DNA from 2 places in the Thermoanaerobacter sp. CM-CNRG TB177 genome. Region 2 is predicted to be linked to the other one. Evidence: predicted binding sites of a transcription regulator. Region 2 holds the regulator's gene; the other holds the start of a gene.
The links. Region 2 encodes HrcA, which represses chaperone genes, less so after heat shock. Its sites were predicted from a motif close to ATTAGCACTCANNNNNNNTGAGTGCTAAT; they were not measured.

Region 1: a site for HrcA is predicted at 3,045-3,073, ahead of groES (co-chaperone GroES). Genes of this name have one in related genera too.

Annotation. Positions count from the first base shown of each region.
Region 1 covers NZ_JAFCAC010000037.1:269-6,013, reverse strand. The annotation lists gene I4N53_RS02020 (S8 family peptidase) at 1-1,049, opposite strand, end outside; gene I4N53_RS02015 (hypothetical protein) at 1,362-1,544, shown strand; gene I4N53_RS02010 (hypothetical protein) at 1,616-1,810, shown strand; gene I4N53_RS02005 (hypothetical protein) at 1,889-2,866, shown strand; gene groES (co-chaperone GroES) at 3,099-3,383, shown strand; gene groL (chaperonin GroEL) at 3,398-5,020, shown strand; tRNA gene I4N53_RS01990 (tRNA-Arg) at 5,121-5,197, shown strand; gene I4N53_RS12620 (AAA family ATPase) at 5,499-5,678, opposite strand.
Region 2 covers NZ_JAFCAC010000103.1:52,150-67,106, forward strand. The annotation lists gene spoIIP (stage II sporulation protein P) at 1-1,115, shown strand, start outside; gene I4N53_RS11880 (hypothetical protein) at 1,214-3,388, shown strand; gene I4N53_RS11885 (glycosyltransferase family 4 protein) at 3,401-4,519, shown strand; gene I4N53_RS11890 (hypothetical protein) at 4,523-4,792, shown strand; gene lepA (translation elongation factor 4) at 4,825-6,636, shown strand; gene hemW (radical SAM family heme chaperone HemW) at 6,633-7,760, shown strand; gene hrcA (heat-inducible transcriptional repressor HrcA) at 7,855-8,886, shown strand; gene grpE (nucleotide exchange factor GrpE) at 8,909-9,490, shown strand; gene dnaK (molecular chaperone DnaK) at 9,508-11,346, shown strand; gene dnaJ (molecular chaperone DnaJ) at 11,402-12,562, shown strand; gene prmA (50S ribosomal protein L11 methyltransferase) at 12,590-13,516, shown strand; gene I4N53_RS11930 (16S rRNA (uracil(1498)-N(3))-methyltransferase) at 13,523-14,260, shown strand; gene I4N53_RS11935 (ACT domain-containing protein) at 14,380-14,658, shown strand; gene I4N53_RS11940 (PFL family protein) at 14,668-14,957, shown strand, end outside.

The DNA.
Region 1 (5,745 bases), on a different contig from region 2:
GCTGTTCTATATGCTTTATTTATCGTAACTTCATCTGCACCAAAAGGTACATTTTCTGAAGCAGTAGAGACTATTTTTACACCTGGTGCTACTATGTCTGGTTTGTATAGATAAGGCGAACCTCTTCCAGAAAATTGAGCTATTTCGTCATCACTTATGTCGGAGGTTCTTTTGTCATCTACTGCTCCTACAGTTATGGCATTTTTACTGGTGCCAGGGGAAGTTATTGTGTTGTAATTAGGACCTGAGTTTCCGGCTGCAACAGTTACTACTAATCCATTTCTCCAAAGAGTATCTACTCCTCTCACCAAAGGGTCTAAAAAAGCAGGAAGAGAAGGAGTTTCACCTATTGAGAGAGAAACTACTCGTATATTGTATTTGTCTTTATTATCTAAAATCCATTGCATTCCTGCTAATATGTCAGAGGATAAGCCCCTGCCATAAGCATCTAATACTTTTACTGCTACTATATTGGCTTCTGGAGCTACGCCTTTGTACTTGCCGCCAGAAGCATATCCATTCCCCGTTGCATCACCAGCTACATGAGTGCCGTGACCATTGTCATCATAGGGTTGCTTTTTTCCATTTACTACATCGTGAAATGCTACTATGCGGTTTTTTGGTTTGGTAAAATCAGGGTGAGGATATATTCCGGTATCTAAAAAGGCAATTGTCACTCCCTTACCGGAGTAGCCTAAATCGTTCGCATTTCGAGAGGCGATTTCTTGAGTGGCAATATAAAGCTGCAGCTTAACAGTTGAGTCTTCTGCTATAAAATGAATTCCTTTTAATGTAGCGAAATTTTTCAATTTATCACAAGGTAAATTTACTGACCAGGCTTTTATGATTGGTAGTTCAAATTTTATACTTCCTCCCATTTTTTCGATTTTTTCTTTTAAAATGTCATAAGATAAATGGGAATACAAAATTACAGGAACACATTCACTTCTTAAATATAATGCTTTTTTTAAAAGCCTTTTATCGATTTTATTTGATACATAAATTTCCTTTGCTATTTTAGAAAAAGCAAACATTGGAATAAGATTCATTAGCGTACCTCCTTTCATGCTATTAACACAATATGTGAAATATAAAAATTTGTTAGTGGAAATTTAAAAAGTGTCACCGTATGAAGTTATATCATATTATGTAGTAGGTCTTTAAAGACCCACATAGAAAAGGATGAGACTTGAAAGGAGGAAAATTATTTATGCCAGTAGATAAAAGTGGAGCAGGATATGGATGTGGATGGTTTTGGATTATAATCATCATACTATTGATCTTGTTGTTTGTCCCAGGGATTATTGTTGAAGAACCAAAAGCTTGATTAGGTATTGAAAATTGTTTAAAGGGGGATCAATATGGCAGGAACAAGTTCAGTTTTTGGGCAAAGCAATTTGCTGTTTTTCTTCTTGATACTTGTATTAGCGCTTGGTGGAAGCCAGCTTAATGTATGGTCTTTAGAGACATTGTTGTTCTTCTTTATACTCCTTGTAATAATAATGGACGGCGGTTTTGATTGGTTCTTCAATGAACTCAAGTAATTTTGAATGGCTCTATCCTGCGATAGAGCCATTTTTATTTGATAAATTTGATATGTGTGGAGTGATAATATATGTCTTTTTCTGGAGATACTCTGTTGTTCTTTTTTGTAATTTTAACTTTGCTGCTGGATGTAAGATTTGAGCTTGAAAGTCTACTGTTTTTCTTTTTAATACTTGTAATTTTACAGGAAGAAAAACCGCGAAAAAAAGCAAAGAATCTTTTTTGGTTATTAACAGGTATTAATTTTAGTAACGCAAATCTTTAAAATTACGGGAAATCTAATAATAATAGACTAGCCCCTTTCATATATTTAGTAAGAGATTAAAAATAGGGGGAATTTGTTTTGCAAAGAGAGATTTTATTAAAAATACTGGCTATAGAACTTTTAATAGTAGCTTTTGTGAGATTTCAAATGATGGGTGTAGAAAGAGAGAAAAATGAGACTGTACCTTCCTCAGGTTCTGATGATAATGGTAAGTTCTTACTACCACAAGAAGATAAAAAGTCGACAATTAATGTGTATGAAATAGTAACAAAAAGTAAAAATTTTGTAGAAAGCGTAAAGCCCTATTTATGCAAAAGAGATCAATATTATGTAGATATTTTTTCTAAAATAGCAGAGATAATTGAGATACAAAAAGATTTAATGAATCTTTCCCAAGAAGAAATTGAGGCAATGGACAAAACTCAGGTAGACAAAATAGGGATTTTAAAAGCAATAAAACCTTATATTGCAGAAGACAAGCAAATTATAATAGATAAGTTTTTAAAATTCCACGAAGCATTAAAGAACTTGCAACAAAGACTAGAAAAATACACAAAAGAAGAGGATAAAGATAACTTTTTTGATAAAATAGTAGATATTTATGAAGCTATACGGCCTATAATACCAGAAGAAAAAATAGAGGAAACTGATAAAATTGCAAAGAATATAAAATTATTAGAGGTATTAAACAAAGCAGAAGGAATTATGAACAGTATGAAAGAGGAGAAAAAACAATCTCAACAAGCAACCAGAGATTTTTATGAAGAAATAACAGAGGAGGAAGAAGAAAAAAGCGAAGAAATAAAAGAAATAGAAGTTGACCTAAAAGAGGGAGAAAAAGATGAGGAAGAAATGGAACAGGAATTGCCAAATAAGGAAGAAAATTTACTCCCTCAAGGTATGTCTGAACAGCAATTAGCAGCTATAAACAATTTAAAATCTATGCTTACAAAAGAACAACAGCAATACATGTATAATATGATAAATTATCTGAAGCAACAGGGTTTGGTTAATTTGTCTAATAAAGAAAAAAGTGACTTAGAAAAAGGGGAATAAATTTTCCCTATATTTTTTATTTAAAAATACAAATTATAGAAACACAATTTAAATCAATAAATAATGGCATAAAATTAAAATATTTGGGTAAAATCATAAATAATACGACTATATGGCCTAAAATAGGCTATAATAAAGTTTGATATGTTTAATTACTTAAATTAATATAGAGATTGGGATTAGCACTCACATAAGTTGAGTGCTAATAAATAAAGGAGGAGGGATAAGGTATATGAGATTAAAACCACTTGGAGACAGAGTTGTAGTCAAAGTAATTCAGGCAGAAGAAGTTACAAAAGGTGGAGTTATTTTGCCAGGTACTGCAAAAGAGAAACCACAACAAGGTGAAGTAGTTGCAGTAGGAACAGGGCAATACATAGACGGCAAAAAGGTAGAGTTAGAAGTGAAAGTTGGCGATAGAGTGATCTTCTCCAAGTATGCCGGGACAGAAGTTAAGTTGGATGGGGAAGAATATCTACTTTTAAGAGAAAGTGATATTTTAGCAATTATAGAATAAGGAGGTAGTTGAAAATGGCAAAACAGATCAAATATGGAGAAGAAGCCCGCAGAGCATTAGAAAGAGGAGTTAATGCAGTTGCAGATACTGTAAAAGTTACATTGGGTCCAAGAGGGCGTAATGTAGTATTGGACAAAAAATATGGTTCACCTACGGTTACAAATGATGGTGTTACCATTGCAAGAGAAATTGAATTAGAAGATCCATTTGAAAATCAAGGTGCGCAGCTTTTGAAAGAAGTGGCTACAAAAACTAACGATGTTGCAGGAGACGGTACAACCACTGCAACGCTTCTAGCTCAGGCTATGGTTCGCGAGGGACTCAAAAACCTTGCTGCAGGAGCTAACCCAATGCTTTTAAGAAGAGGTATTGCGAAGGCTGTAGATGCTGCAGTTGAGGGGTTAAAGAGGATATCCAAACCTATTGATAATAAAGAATCAATTGCTCACGTTGCTTCTATATCTGCTGCTGATGAAGAGATAGGCAATCTCATTGCCGAAGCAATGGACAAAGTAGGTAAAGATGGAGTTATAACTGTTGAAGAATCAAAGACTTTAGGTACAACCCTTGAGGTTGTTGAAGGAATGCAATTTGATAGAGGATATATTTCTCCATACATGGTAACTGATGCTGAAAAAATGGAAGCAGTATTAGAGGAGCCTGTTATACTCATAACAGACAAAAAACTTTCAAATGTCCAAGACTTGTTGCCACTTTTGGAACAAATAGTACAACAGGGTAAAAAACTCCTTATTATAGCTGATGATGTAGAAGGAGAAGCTTTGGCAACATTAGTTGTCAACAAATTGAGAGGTACATTTACTTGTGTTGCAGTAAAAGCTCCTGGCTTTGGCGACAGAAGAAAAGAAATGTTACAAGATATAGCAATACTCACAGGTGGTCAAGTAATTTCAGAAGAATTAGGTTACGACTTAAAAGATGTGAGATTAGATATGCTTGGCCGTGCAAGACAAGTGAAAGTTACAAAAGAGAATACCACAATTGTAGGCGGAGCAGGCGATGCTGCAGAAATTAAGAAGAGAGTAAATCAAATTAAAGCTCAGATTGAAGAAACTACCTCTGATTATGATAGAGAAAAATTACAAGAAAGATTGGCAAAATTAGCAGGTGGCGTAGCTGTTATTCAAGCTGGTGCTGCGACTGAAACAGAGCTTAAAGAAAAGAAACACAGAATTGAAGACGCATTGGCGGCTACAAAAGCAGCAGTAGAAGAAGGTATAGTACCCGGTGGCGGAATTGCACTTTTAAATGTAATAGAAGATGTGCAAAAAGTAGTTGACTCTTTAGATGGCGATTTCAAGACAGGTGCTAAAATAGTTTTAAGGGCATTAGAAGAACCTGTAAGGCAAATTGCAGCAAATGCTGGTGTTGATGGTTCTGTAATAATAGAAAAAATAAAGGCTGCTAAAGATCCTCACTTCGGATATGATGCTTACAAGGAAGAGTTTACAGACATGTTCAAAGCAGGTATCGTAGACCCAACAAAGGTTACAAGGACAGCTTTACAAAATGCTGCATCAATTGCTTCAATGATACTTACAACAGAAGCAGTAGTGGTAGATATACCAGAGAAGAATACAACACCTAATCCCGGTGCAGGAATGGATATGATGTAATTAAAAAGGGGTCTAAGCGAAAGCTTGGTCCCCTTTTTAGTTATTTGGCCTTGACAGCTTTATAATTGTCTGATAAAATACTTCTGTAATAAGTTTTTAAGCGCCCGTAGCTCAGCAGGATAGAGCAGCAGTTTCCTAAACTGCGTGCCGGAGGTTCGAGTCCTCTCGGGCGCACCATTTGAAATTTTGGTGGCCAAGTCTTTCTTGTATTATTTTGGATTTACCCCTCGTTTGTAATAATATTGTCGATGCGTATGACGCAGTAAAAAATATAACCGATACTCCATTTCTTATTTCTCTTTCAAGTTGGCTTTTTGGATTAAATACTATACTTTAAAAACATAGATGTTTTTAAGCGAAATAGTACTAATGAAAGGATTTTATATCAACATCTTTTTGACGAGAAGGGCAACTGTAATAGCAAAAAGGAGAATGTTGTTTAAATAGTTAAAAGTGGAAAATTCCTTAAACACATTCATTAGTCTTTTTGGTAGGCTGGATGCAGGGATAATTCAGGTTCATCAATAACTATTGTACTATTAGATTCTGAATCGTATAAAGCATCACATATGGTAAATATACTCCCAATACCATCGCCAATACCTTCACTATTATGACTTTTGTTATCAAAAGTGAATTTAATAAAAATAGTTTCCACTATCGTTTTAGTTTATTATCCAGTATATTTCATTACCGAGAATCTTTTTTAAAAGAAGATCGAATTT
Region 2 (14,957 bases):
TTCTTTATAATTGGATGACACAATCTTATAAAAATGAGTATAAACAGGTAATTAGTGATTCTTTTTCAGAGGAGTATGATAGATTAGAGAGTTTATTTGTAACTTCGATAAATTATAGCCTACCGATAATAGAAGTAGCTTTTGCATCGCAAGGCTATACAGGAAAGGATTTAACCTTTTCTTCTTTATTAAATGCCAAGGTTAAAGATCCTATTAATATATTGAAATTTCAACTTCCAATTTTAGCAGTGGTGGATTTTAAAAAGGTAGGTACTAATTATATACAGAATAACAATGCCCAAATAAACCCTTCTTCTAATAAGAATTTCCTTGATACTAATTTACAAAGTGACAAAAACATGTCTCAAACACAGGAAGATGAAAAACCAGCTTTAAAAAATATAGATAATAGTAAACCCTATATTTTGATATATCACACTCATACCATGGAGGCTTATGCCGCGACAGAGAAAAACAAATATATAGCAAAGCACGGTTATGACAGGACAGATGACTTAAATTATACTGTGGCAAAAGTAGGGGATTATCTTGCCGAATATCTAAAAAAAGAAGGAGTCTCTGTATTACACGATAAAACTATCCATGATTATAACTATGACAAATCCTATGTAAACTCTTTTGCAACGGTCAGCAAAATTTTAAAAGAGCATCCTTCTATTAAAGTGGCGATCGATTTACATAGAGATGGCTATGGTGCTGTTATGAAACCAGGGGTAGAAACTATTCCTGTTTTGAGCAGTTTGCAAAATCAAGAATTTAGAAAAAAATATGTGATGGATTTAAACGGAGAAAAAATAGCAAAAGTTTCTTTTATTATAGGTTCAAGAAGGACACCGGAAATGAAAGAAGATTGGAGAAAGAATTACGAATTTGCCAAAAGGGTAAGTGATAAATTAAATGAGCTATATCCTGGCTTATCTTTAGGAGTACAGGTAAAGCCTTATAGTGAATATAACCAGCATCTTCTTGAGAAATCGATACTGATTGAATTAGGGAGTAATTATAATACTTTAGAGGAAGCAATTGCAACTACAAAATATCTGGCTAAAGCCATATATGAAGTAATAAAACAGCAACAGGATTTTGAGCAGTGAAAACTGCTTTTTGTTTTATAGTGATAAGAGTGTTGATATTAATTAAAAAAAAGGTTAAAATAAATTACTGTAATTATCAATGATTTAGGAGGTTCTTTATGAAATTTGTAGCAAGAATAATTGGAGTGGTTTTGGCGTTTTTAATCCTTTGTAGCACTTTTTCTTATGGACAAGTAAATAGTATGAAAAATAGAAAAATAGTTATATTTATTGTAGATAGAGTTAATTTAAATGACTATGTTGCAAATGACCTTCCTAATATAAAATATCTCATGGAAAATGGTACATATGGACTTATGACGGTGAATTCCGACGGAGGTAGGTCTCCTGAAAATGTGTATATGACAATTGGCTGTGGGACAAGAGCTGTAGGTTCTGAAGAAGCTTCCCTTAATTTTAACGCTTCTGAAATAGTAAATGGAGAACAAGCCGCTACAATTTTCAAAAGGAATACGGGTATTAAGCCACAAATATTTAATATAGTAAATCTAGATTTTGCTCAAATTGAGAGAAATAACCTAACTAGAAGTCACATTATAGTACCTGGTCTATTAGGTACTCTTTTAAAACAAAATGGAAAAACTGTTGCTGTGTTTGGCAATGAAGATACTGGTGTAGAACGAAGAAGATATGCGCCTCTTATAGTAATGGATGAAAAAGGAATAGTAGACTTTGGGGATGTGAGTGACAATGTCTTAAAAAGGGACCCTTTAAGCCCTTTTGGAATTATGACAGATTATGATGTACTTTATCAAAAATATACAGAAATGAAAGAGAAGCCTGACTTAACAGTTTTTCAATTAGGAGATACGATAAGAGCGAATGATTACCATGAGTATGCAATGGATAAAATTAATGAAAGAAATAAAAAAAGGGCTTTATATAAAGCAGATGAATTTATTGGTAAAATTATAAAAGAAGGCAGTCCCAACACCTTATACATTGTCTTAACTCCACTTCCTCCATCTAAAGACATGGGGCAAAAAAGTTATCTAACTCCCATAATACTTTTTGGACCAGGCTTTACCAAAGGCTATGTTACTTCAGACACAACAAAAAGGGTGGGTATTGTAACAAATACAGATTTAATGCCGACAATTTTACAGTTTTTTGATATTCCTATACCCACTTTTTTGACGGGACATCCCCTTTATAATTCTGGTTACAAAGGAAGTGTAGACAAATTATTATCCGAAAGTCATAAACTAGTTTTTAATTACACTTATAGGCCTATTTTTTTGAAGATTTATGTAGTTTTAGAGATAATAATTTTAATTTTTAGCCTATTAGTTTTGCTGTTTTTAAAAAAATATGCTGTGTATTTAAAACCACTGTTGTTTTTTGTTTCTACTATTCCTCTGGCTTTTTTGCTACTACCTTTGTTTAATTATACCAGTTTATCCCATAGTTTCGTTGGAATATTATTTTTGACAGCAGTAGCAATTATTGCAATTCATGAAATTAATCCTTATGGTTATTATTTCTACGCTATAATAGGCTTGATTACTTCCCTTGTTTTATTAATTGACCTTGTAACGGGACAGTATTTGCTGAAAAATTCCTTTTTAAGCTATGACGTCATAGGAGGAGCACGCTTTTATGGCATAGGAAACGAGTATATGGGGATATTGATTGGAGCTGTCTTATGTTTTACTACAATGGCTTTTGAAATTTTTTCGAATAAAAAGCTGCTTTTAGCTATAACTACAATGATATACGCACTGGTATTCTATTTTATTGCAGCTCCAAATATAGGCACAAATGTGGGAGGTGCGATATCGGCCTTTGGAGCTTTTGCTGTGGCATTGTTACTTTTATATGATAAAAAAATTAACGTAAAAAATCTATTGTATATTGGTATAGGGATAGTTTTAATGCTTCTTGGGCTGTTTTACTTGGATTCTTTAAGACCAGTTTCTCAACAAACTCACATAGGACAAACTTTTGCTTTAGTAAAAAGCCAGGGTATAAAATCTTTATTACAAATTTTTGAAAGAAAGCTTTTGATGAATTATAAGCTCATAAAATATTCCATATGGTCAAGAGTGTTATTGACACTTATAGGTGTTTTGCTGGTTCTTTTTTTCAAACCTGTGGGAGTTTTGAGGGAAATTTTTAAAAAGCATACTTACATTGGAACGTGTTTTGTAGCAACGATTATAGGGAGTGTTTTTGCGCTTATTTTTAATGATTCAGGAATTGTAGCGTCAGCTACAATGATGGTATTTGTTGGACCTATGCTAATACATTTTGTTATTGAAGAAATGGCTTAAAAAGGTGGTTTCATGAAAAAAACAAGGATATTGCAAATTGTGAGAAAATCAGAAGGGGGAATAAAAAAACATTTATTGTCACTGGTGAGATTGCTAGACAAAAATAGGTATGAAGTGGCTGTTTTGTGTTCTTTTGACGAAAAAACTCAAGAATATCTTAAAAGGTTGGGGATTGCAGTATATAATGTTGGCATTGGAGACGGACTTAGTTTAAAAAAAGACTATAGGGCAATAAGGTTTGTACAAAAAGCAATATATGAGTTTAAGCCAGATATTGTTCACATGCATGGGGCAAAAGCTTCATTCGTAGGAAGAATTGCATGTTTTGCTATGCCTGTGAAAACAGTAGTGACAGTCCACAACTTTGCAAATTACGATAATATGAATTTTTACAAAAAGAAACTTCTGTTAAGTTTGACAAAAGTTCTAGACAAAAAAACCCACCAGTTTATTGCTGTTTCTAAAGCATTAAAAGAAGATCTAGTCGTAAATCAAAAAATAGAGAAAAACAAAATAAAGGTAGTGTACAATTGCATTGATACTTCTTTTTATGAGGAAACAACTCTTAATTTAAAAGAAAAATTCAATTTGCCACAAGACTCATTTATTGTAGGAAGTATAGCAAGACTTATTCCTACTAAAGGTGTTCAGGATTTAATAAAAGCGGCTTCGATTTTAAAAAATATAAATGCCTATTTTTTTGTAGCAGGAGATGGTCCTTTTAAAGAAGAATTACAAAAAATGATTGAGAGTTTAAATTTAAAAGACAGATTCTTTTTACTAGGGTATAGAAATGACATTCCTTCTTTTTTGAGAAATCTTGACTTATTTGTGCTTCCTTCTCATGAAGAAGGATTTGGAATTTCTGTAATTGAAGCTTTAAATGAAGGTATCTCTATCATAGCTACAAAGGTGGGAGGTATTCCAGAAATAATACAAGATGGTGTAGAGGGAATTTTGGTAGAAAAGGAAAATCCTGAAGAGTTAGCAAATGCTATAGAGAAAATTTTAAAAGATGAAAAGTTGAGAAAAAATATGAGTGTAAAGGGAAAAGAAAGTGCGAAAAAATATAGTTGCGATAAAATGATTGAACAAATGCAACAGATTTACGAAGCTTTGAAAGGAAGGTAAAAGATGAGACTTACAAGGACAAAAGAGAGAAGAAAACAAATTCGAAGAAAGAGACTTGTAATCTTTGCTCTTTTATTGTACATTGTTATTATGATAATAGGGCTTGTAATAGCTGATTCTTCCTTTAATGAAATTACTACAGGAGTGAGAAAAGTAAATATATTTGGCGTATATTCAAATAAGGAAAAGATAATTGTAAAAATTTTTGGTAAGGAGTCGGTTATTGACATAGGTAGATTGAGCCAATATTGTAAAGACCGATTTTTGAAATGAGGTGTATTCTTTAATTTTTGAGGAGGTACACAATGTCAGAAAGGATGGAGTATATTAGAAATTTTTGTATTATCGCCCATATAGACCATGGTAAATCTACTCTGGCAGATAGACTTATTGAGAAAACGGGTTTTCTTTCTGAGAGGGAGACAGATAAGCAAATTTTAGATAATTTAGAATTGGAGAGGGAGAGAGGAATTACTATAAAGTTAAAGCCTGTAAGGATGATTTATAAAGCTAAAGACGGAAATGAATATGAACTTAATCTTATTGATACCCCTGGGCATGTGGATTTTACTTACGAGGTATCCAGAAGCATTGCAGCATGTGAAGGAGCTCTGCTTGTAGTAGACGCTACACAAGGAATTGAGGCGCAAACCCTTGCTAATGTGTATATGGCTTTAGAACATGATTTAGAGATAGTACCTGTGATAAATAAAATAGACCTTCCTTCAGCAAATCCTGAACTTGTAAAAAAAGAAATTGAAGACGTGATTGGGATTGACGCAGAAGATGCTTTGCTTACCTCTGCTAAAGAAGGCATAGGTATAGAAGAAGTTTTAGAAGCCATTGTGAATAGAATTCCACCTCCAAAAGGTGATGAAAACAAGCCTTTAAAAGCGCTAATTTTTGACTCTTTTTATGATAACTACAAAGGAGCAATAAGCTTTGTAAGGGTAGTGGATGGAATTGTTAAACCAGGGATGAGAATAAAAATGTTTTCTACTGGCAAAGTTTTTGAAGTTACAGAAGTGGGAATGTTTAGACCTAACCTTTATCCAGTAGAAGAGCTTAAAGCAGGTGAGGTTGGCTACATTGCTGCTAGCATAAAAAATGTAAAAGATACTCGCGTAGGAGATACAATAACAGATGCAGACAATCCCACTGATTCTCCACTTCCTGGCTATAAAGAAGTAGTGCCAATGGTCTTTTGTGGCATTTATCCTGCGGATGGACAAGACTATGAAAATTTAAAAGAGGCTTTAGAAAAACTTCAGTTAAATGACGCGTCACTTGTATTTGAACCTGACACCTCTGCTGCCTTAGGTTTTGGATTTAGGTGTGGCTTTTTAGGGCTTTTACACATGGAAATAGTTCAAGAAAGGTTGGAAAGGGAGTACAACTTAAATCTTGTTACCACTGCACCGAGTGTAATTTACAAAGTTTACAAAACCAATGGAGAAGTATTGGATTTGGACAATCCCACAAAAATGCCGCCTCCTACGCAAATAGATCATATTGAAGAGCCAATTGTGGAAGCTACTATTATGGTGCCTACTCAATATGTAGGGGCAGTTATGGAGCTTTGCCAGGATAGGCGGGGAGTATATTTAGGAATGGAATATTTAGAACAAACTCGCGTACTTTTAAAATATGAAATGCCTTTGAATGAGATAATATACGACTTTTTTGATGCTTTAAAGTCACGAACAAGGGGTTATGCCTCCTTCGACTATGAGCTTAAAGGATATAAAGAATCTAACTTAGTAAAATTGGATATTTTAATAAACGGTGACTTAGTAGACGCTTTATCGATGATAGTTCACAAGGATAAAGCCTATGAAAAAGCGAGAAAAATTGTAGAAAAGTTAAAAGAAAATATTCCAAGGCATCTTTTTGAAATCCCAATCCAGGCTGCAATAGGTTCTAAGATTATTGCAAGAGAGACTGTAAAAGCTTTGAGGAAAAATGTCCTTGCCAAGTGCTATGGAGGAGACGTAACTCGTAAGAAAAAACTTTTGGAGAAGCAAAAAGAAGGTAAAAAGCGCATGAGACAGGTGGGAAGTGTTGAAATACCTCAAGAGGCTTTTATGTCAATATTGAAATTAGATGATGAAAAATGAGGGAGATAGGATTATACATTCACATTCCTTTTTGTAAAAGAAAATGCTATTATTGTGATTTTAATTCTTATGCAGGCTATGATTATCTTTTTGACGACTATATTCGGGCACTACTTATGGAAATAGAATCAAATTCTACAAAAGATTATAATGTGGTTTCGGTTTATATAGGAGGAGGTACCCCTAACCTTTTGCCTCCTTCTTATATAGAGAAGATATTGAAATCTGTATTTAAAAATTATAAAATACTTGATGGTTGCGAAATTACTATTGAAATGAATCCCGGCCTTATAACTGAAGAAAAACTAAAAATTTATAAAGACAACGGGATAAACCGAGTAAGTATTGGACTTCAAGCTTTTCAAAATAGGCTTTTAAAATATATAGGTAGAATTCATACAGTAGAAGAATTTTTTGGAAATTATGAGTTAGTGAAAAAGTTCTTTGACAATATAAATATAGACCTTATGTATGCTCTTCCTACTCAAACCTTTAAAGAGTGGCAAGAAACTTTAAAAGAAGTAGTAAAATTACAGCCGACGCATGTTTCTACTTATAGCTTGATTTTAGAACCTAACACCTCCTTTTACAGACTTTATGAAAAGGGTCAGTTGCCTATAGTTGATGAGGAAGAAGAGCTTAAAATGTATCATTGGGGTATAGAGTTTTTAAAAGAAAAAGGCTATCACCATTACGAAATATCTAATTTTGCATTGCCCACATTTGAATGTCGCCACAATATTTTATACTGGGAATGCAAAAATTATTTGGGATTTGGTGCAGGAGCCCATTCTTATATGGCGGATGTGAGATATAGTAATATTGAAAATATAAAAGACTATATTAAGAGCATTTTAGAAAGAAAAAGTGCAGTTAAGGAAAAGATAAAGTTGACAAAACAAGATAGAATGGCTGAGTTTATGTTTTTAGGAATGAGAATGACAAAAGGAGTGTGTGACAAGGATTTTAAGAAAAGATTTGGTATCAGTTTGTTTGAAATTTACAAAAAAGTAATACAAAAATACTTAAAAGAAGGTCTAATTGAGATTGATAATGAGTGTGTAAAACTTACCGAGAGGGGTATTGATGTCTCTAACGTCATTTTTGAAGAATTTCTGCCCTAAATGAGTATTGACAAAAAATTATAAGAGTGGTATTTTAAAAACATGAATTAGCACTCAATCGAGTAGAGTGCTAATAATACATGGGGTGGTGAAAATGCCGTTAGATGATAGGAAGAAAAAAATACTATATGCGGTTATTACTGATTATATTATGACGGCAGAGCCAATAGGGTCGAGAACAATAGCTAAGAAGTACAATATAGGATTAAGTTCTGCTACTATAAGAAACGAAATGGCGGATTTAGAAGAAATGGGATATTTGGAGCAACCTCATACTTCCGCAGGAAGAATACCTTCAGATAAAGGATATAGATTTTATGTAGACAGCATTCTTCGAAATTATATAAACAATGACCCTCCAATTAGCTATAATACTCGCGAGGAAATAATAGCAGAATTTGATGAAATTGTAAAGAAATATGCAAGAATTTTGGCTAACATAACTCACCATACTACAGTTGCTAAAATGCCAAAGTTGAACCCTGATAGAATAAAGAAAATCCAACTTATACCTGTTGCTTCTAATAAAATGATCTTTTTAGTAGTGACGGACACAGGAATTGTAAAAAATTACTTGCTAAATTTATGCCAAAATGTAGATAGAACTATTTTTGAGTTTTTAAATAATTTGTTAAACGAGAAAATTGCCGGAAAAAGTGAAAAAGATATTTTTGAGTTTTTACAACAGGATTTAAGGCAGATGTTGGGAGAGATGGCTTTTATAGCCGACGAATTGATAAACACTATACTTTTGAGCTTGAAGCAGTTACAGGAAACAGACATTTATGCGGATGGAACTTCCCATATTTTAGATTTTCCTGAATACAAGGATTTAGGCAAAGCAAAAAATTTCTTCAATCTTTTGGACAACAAGTCGTTATTGAACGAAGTTTTAGAGCCTGAAGTAGATTTTATAGATGTGAGAATAGGAAGCGAAAACAAGTTTGAAGAGATGAAGGATTTAAGCGTAATAAAAACTACTTATAAGATTAATGGCCGTGTGGTGGGTACAATAGGAATTATAGGACCTACAAGAATGGATTATAGGAAGTTGATTAGTGAAATCAATGTGATGACAAAAGAGCTTTCAAATCTTTTGTCGAGTATATACAATGATGAAATATAACGAGGTGATATAAGTGGAAGAGATGGAAAAAGAAATTAACAAAGAGGAGGAAAATGATGTAAATAATTTAGAATCAAATGAACAAATGGAAGGGCCTCCTGAAGAGGAAGAACAAACACAGCAAGAGCATCAGCAACAAACGGTTGATGAAATAGAGGAATTAAAGCAAAAACTTCAGCAAAAAGAGGCTGAAGCTCAAGAATATTTAGATATTGCACAAAGATTGAAAGCAGAATTTGAAAATTACAGGAAGAGAACAGAAAAAGAAAAATCAGAAATGGTAGAATATGGTAAAGAAATAGTAATTTTAGAACTTTTGCCTGTTATGGATAATTTTGAAAGAGCTTTGGCGAGCAGTGGAGATTATAATTCTCTAAAAGAAGGGATAGAATTAATTTACAGGCAGTTTAAAAAGATGTTGGATAAATTTGGTGTAAAAGAAATTGAAGCAGAGGGGCAGATTTTTGACCCCTATAAGCACCATGCTGTAATGCAGGAAGAGGTAGAAGGAAAACAACCAAATGAAATTATTGAAGTTTTCCAAAAAGGGTATTATCTAAAAGATAAAGTAATAAGACCAAGTTTGGTTAAAGTAGCAAAATAAAAAGGAGGTTGAAAAATATGGGGAAAGTTATAGGAATTGACTTAGGAACTACTTTTTCTTGTGTTGCTGTTATGGAAGGAGGCCAACCTGTAGTAATACCTAACGCAGAAGGAGCTCGTACTACGCCTTCAGTCGTTGCTTTTACTAAAGAAGGAGAAAGGTTAGTAGGGCAAGTTGCAAAAAGGCAGGCAATTGTAAATCCTGACAGGACTATAATGTCTATAAAAAGACACATGGGAACTGATTACAAAGTAAAAATTGACGATAAAGAATATACACCTCAAGAGATTTCTGCAATGATTTTGCAAAAGCTCAAGGCTGATGCAGAAGCTTACTTGGGTGAAAAAGTTACACAGGCGGTAATTACTGTTCCTGCTTATTTCAATGACAGCCAAAGACAGGCTACAAAAGACGCAGGTAGGATTGCAGGTCTTGAGGTTTTGAGAATAATAAATGAGCCGACAGCTGCTGCTTTGGCATATGGCCTTGACAAAGAAGGAAATCAAAAGATAATGGTTTACGACTTAGGTGGCGGTACTTTTGACGTTTCTATTTTGGAAATAGGAGATGGAGTATTTGAAGTTTTGGCTACAAGTGGCAATAACCACTTGGGTGGGGATGACTTCGACCAAAGGATAATAGATTGGCTTGCTGACAACTTCAAAAAAGAATATGGAATTGACTTAAGAAATGACAGGATGGCATTGCAGAGACTAAAAGATGCTGCGGAAAAAGCAAAAATAGAGCTTTCTTCTGCAACGGTTACTAATATAAACTTGCCATTTATTACTGCTGATGCTACAGGTCCAAAACATATAGATGTAAATCTTACAAGGGCAAAATTTGAAGAGCTAATCTCCGACCTTGTAGAATCAACTGTAGGTCCTGTTAACCAAGCATTAAGCGACGCAGGTTTAAAACCTTCTGATATTGATAAAGTCATTCTCATTGGTGGTTCTACAAGAGTGCCTTTGGTACAGGAGACAGTAAAGAGAATAATGGGTAAAGAACCTCACAAAGGAATTAACCCAGATGAGGCAGTGGCTATAGGTGCAGCTATACAGGCGGCAGTATTGGTCGGAGAAGTGAAAGATATTCTCTTACTGGACGTAACACCTTTGTCTTTGGGTATAGAGACCTTAGGTGGAGTATTTACTAAGATTATAGAGAGAAACACCACAATACCTACAAGAAAGAGCCAGATATTTACCACTGCAGCGGATAATCAGACTTCTGTTGAAATACACGTGTTACAAGGCGAAAGGCCTATGGCAAAAGACAACAAAACTCTCGGAAGGTTTATTTTGTCAGGGATTCCACCAGCTCCAAGAGGAGTACCTCAAATTGAAGTTACTTTTGACATAGATGCCAATGGAATTGTACATGTTTCTGCAAAAGACTTAGGTACTGGTAAATCTCAGGATATAACTATTACTTCTACAACTAATTTGTCAGAAGAAGAGATACAAAGAATGATTAATGAGGCTAAGCAGTATGAAGAACAAGATAGGAAGAAGAAAGAAGAAATCGAAATAAGGAATAAAGCAGATTCTCTCATTTATCAAGCTGAAAAAACAATGAAAGACCTTGGAGATAAGATGACGCAAGCCGAAAAAGATGAAATAAATAGAGAAATAGAAAATGTAAGAAAAGCTCTTGAAGGAAGCGATATAGAAGCGATTAAAAATGCTTCTGAGAAACTTTCACAAGCCTTCTACAAAGTTTCTACAAGAATATACCAACAAGCGGGAGGACAAACGGGAGGAGCTACAAATACAGGTAGTGCTGGACAAGGTACAACACAGGACAATGTTTATGAAGCCAACTATAAAGTGGAGGATGATGATAATAAATAATATAGAACCAGGTTTTACCTGGTTCTAATTTACGTAATGAAAGGCAGGTGAGAAAGTGGCTAAAAAAGATTTATATGAAATATTAGGAGTAGATAGAAATGCCACAGAAGAGGAAATAAAAAAGGCTTATAGACGGCTTGCTAAGAAATATCATCCTGACTTGAACCCAGGAGATAAAGAAGCAGAGCAAAAATTTAAAGAAATAAACGAAGCTTACGAAATTCTCTCCGACCCTCAAAAAAGAGCCCAATATGACCAATTTGGAGACGCAGCCTTTGAGCAAGGCGGTTTTGGCCAAGGTGGATTTGGTCAAGGAGGTTTTGGAGAGGGCGGTTTTGATTTTGGAGGCTTTGGAGGATTTGGCGATATATTTGGCGATATTTTTAATGATTTCTTTGGTACTGGCAGGAGAAGAGCAGAAACAGGCCCTCAAAAGGGTAATGACATAAGATATGACCTTACTTTAACTTTTGAAGAGGCTGCTTTTGGAACAGAAAAAGAGATAGAGGTTGAGCGATTTGAAGAATGCGATGTGTGTAAAGGAACAGGGGCAAAGCCAGGTAGCAAACCGGAGACTTGTCCTGTATGCCATGGAACTGGTGAAGTGAGAACTGCACAGAATACTCCTTTTGGAAGAATTGTAAATATAAGAACTTGTCATAGGTGCCATGGTGAAGGAAAAATTATTACTGACCCTTGCAACAAATGCGGTGGAACAGGTAGAATTAGAAGGAGGAGAAAAATTAGAGTTACTATACCAGCAGGAATAGACGAAGGACAAATGCTTACCTTAAGAGGGGAAGGAGAGCCAGGCTTAAGAGGAGGTCCAAGGGGAGATCTGTATATTGTAATTCACGTAAAGCCCCACGAGTTGTTCACAAGAGAAGGATACAATGTGCATTTGAAAATGCCTATAAGTTTTGCTGATGCAGCTTTAGGCGGAGAAATAAAAATTCCTACGATGGATGGAACAGTTAGTTTTACAATACCAGAAGGAACTCAGACAGGGACTAAGTTTAGGTTAAGGGGAAAAGGGATTCCTCACATAAATGGAAGAGGACGCGGAGACCAAATTGTAGAAGTTTATATTGATGTGCCTAAAAAGTTGACAGAAAAGCAAAAAGAATTGCTAAGAGAATTAAAAAAATTAGAAGGAAATACTGCGACAGAATCAAAATCCTTTTTTCAAAGGATGAAGGATGCTTTTGGCGGATAATAAATTTAAATTAAAGGTGTGAAAAGAATGAAATGGATTGAAGTACAAGTTACAACTACACAAGAAGCAGAAGAGGCTGTGACAAATATCATGCACGAATTAGGAGCTGGCGGTGTAGTTATAAAAAACCCTAATGATGTAAAACTGTTGGCGCAAAGTGATAATTGGGATTATATAGAGCCTTCTCTTTTTGAAGAAGAGGGAAATATTAAGGTTTTTGCCTATTTTCCTATTGCTTCAGATACTATAGATAAAATAAATATTTTAAAAGATAGAATTGTAGAACTTAAATCTTTTGGAATTGATATAGGAAATTTTGACTTAAAAGTTTCAGAAGTGGATGAAGAGGACTGGGCAAATAATTGGAAACAGTATTATAAGCCTCTAAAAATAGGAAAGAAAATAGTGATTAAGCCTTCTTGGGAAGAATATGTATCTCAAGGAGAAGAGATAATTATCGAGTTAGACCCCGGAATGGCTTTTGGCACAGGCACCCATGAGACCACAAAGATGTGTTTGGAACTTTTAGAGGAAATTGTGATGCCAGAAAGCATAGTTTTTGATATAGGTTGTGGTTCAGGTATACTTAGTATCGCTAGTAGTAAATTAGGAGCAAAGGAAGTTTATGCGGCGGATATAGACGAAGTTTCTGTGGAAGTAGCCAGACAAAATGTAGAATTAAATAACTTACAAAATGTGAAAGTATTTAAAAGTGATTTATTAAATGAATTTGACGGAAAAGCTGACATTATAGTGGCAAATATTATTGCTGATGTGATAATTAAGTTGTCGACAGAGGTTCCTAAATACTTAAAAGAAGAGGGCTTATTTTTAGCTAGTGGTATAATAAAAAGTAGAAAAAAAGAAGTCATGGAAAAAATACAGCCATTTTTTGAGATATTGCAAATAAAAGAAGAAGGAGAATGGTGTACAATATTATCAAGGAAAAAGTGAGTTATTATGAGGAAATTTTTTGTTGATAAAGAAAAAATAAAAGAAAATTTTGCCTATATAGAGGGAAAAGATACTCATCACATAATAAATGTTCTTCGATTGAAAAAAGGAGATGAAATTGTAATATCTGACGGTTCTACTGAATATCAAACATCTATTTATGGCGTAGAAAAAAACAGAGTAATTTTATTTTTAGAAAGCAAATTACAATCGAATACTGAAAGTTCAATTGAAATTGCATTATTTCAGGGTTTGCCCAAGTCAGATAAAATGGAATTAATAATTCAAAAATGTACAGAGATAGGAGTTAAAAAATTTATTCCCATTATAACTCGCTATTCGGTTGTAGATATAAAAAACAGCAATTTAAACAAAAAAATTGAAAGATGGAATAAGATATCTCGGGAAGCCTGTAAACAATCGGGCAGAACGTCATTGCCCGAAATTTGTATGCCTATTTCTTTTGAGGAGGCATTAAAGCAAATTGAGGAATTTGACTTATGTATAATCCCATACGAAAAAGAAAAAACTTTAAAATTAAAAGAAGTATTAGATGGAGTAAAAAATATTAAAAAAGTTGCTATTTTTGTAGGTCCTGAAGGAGGATTTTCAGAAGAGGAAGTTGATTTGGCTTTAAGGTATAGCGCTAAACTTGTGAGTTTGGGACCGAGGATTTTAAGAACAGAGACAGCAGCTATTAGTGTGTGTTCCATAGTGATGTATGAGTTGGGAGATATGGGTTAACAATAGGAACACAAAAGTTATATTACATAAAACTACGAAAAAACAATTAAAAAATGTATATTTGCAAATATATTCGCACTATAGTATACTATACAGAAATAGGGCAAGGAGTGGTTTTGGTGAATGTGCAAAAAGCGATTATATCCATAATTGGAGTAGACAAGGTCGGTATTATTTACTCTGTTTCAAAATTGTTAGCTGAAGCAAATATAAATATTCTCGACATCAGCCAGACAATTTTAAGGGATATATTTACTATGATTATGATTGTTGATATATCAAATAGTACAGTGGAATTTAATATTTTAAAAGAAAACTTAAATTCTCTTGGAGAGAAAATGGGACTTAAGATTGATATTCAAAAAGAAGACATATTCAGGGCAATGCATAGACTGTGAGGGATTGATATGAGATTTGCGTTTGATGAAATAGAAGAAACCATACGTATGGTACAAGCTGAAAAACTTGACATAAGAACTATAACAATGGGTATAAATTTAAGAGATTGCGTAAGCGATAATGTAGAAACTTTATCAAATAAAATATACGATAAAATTACAAAAAAGGCAAAGAATCTCGTAAAAGTAGCAAATGACCTTGAATCAGAATTTGGCATACCTATTGTCAACAAACGCATTTCTGTAACACCAATAGCTTTAATTTCCGAAAGCGCAAAAAGCACGGAAGATTTTATAAA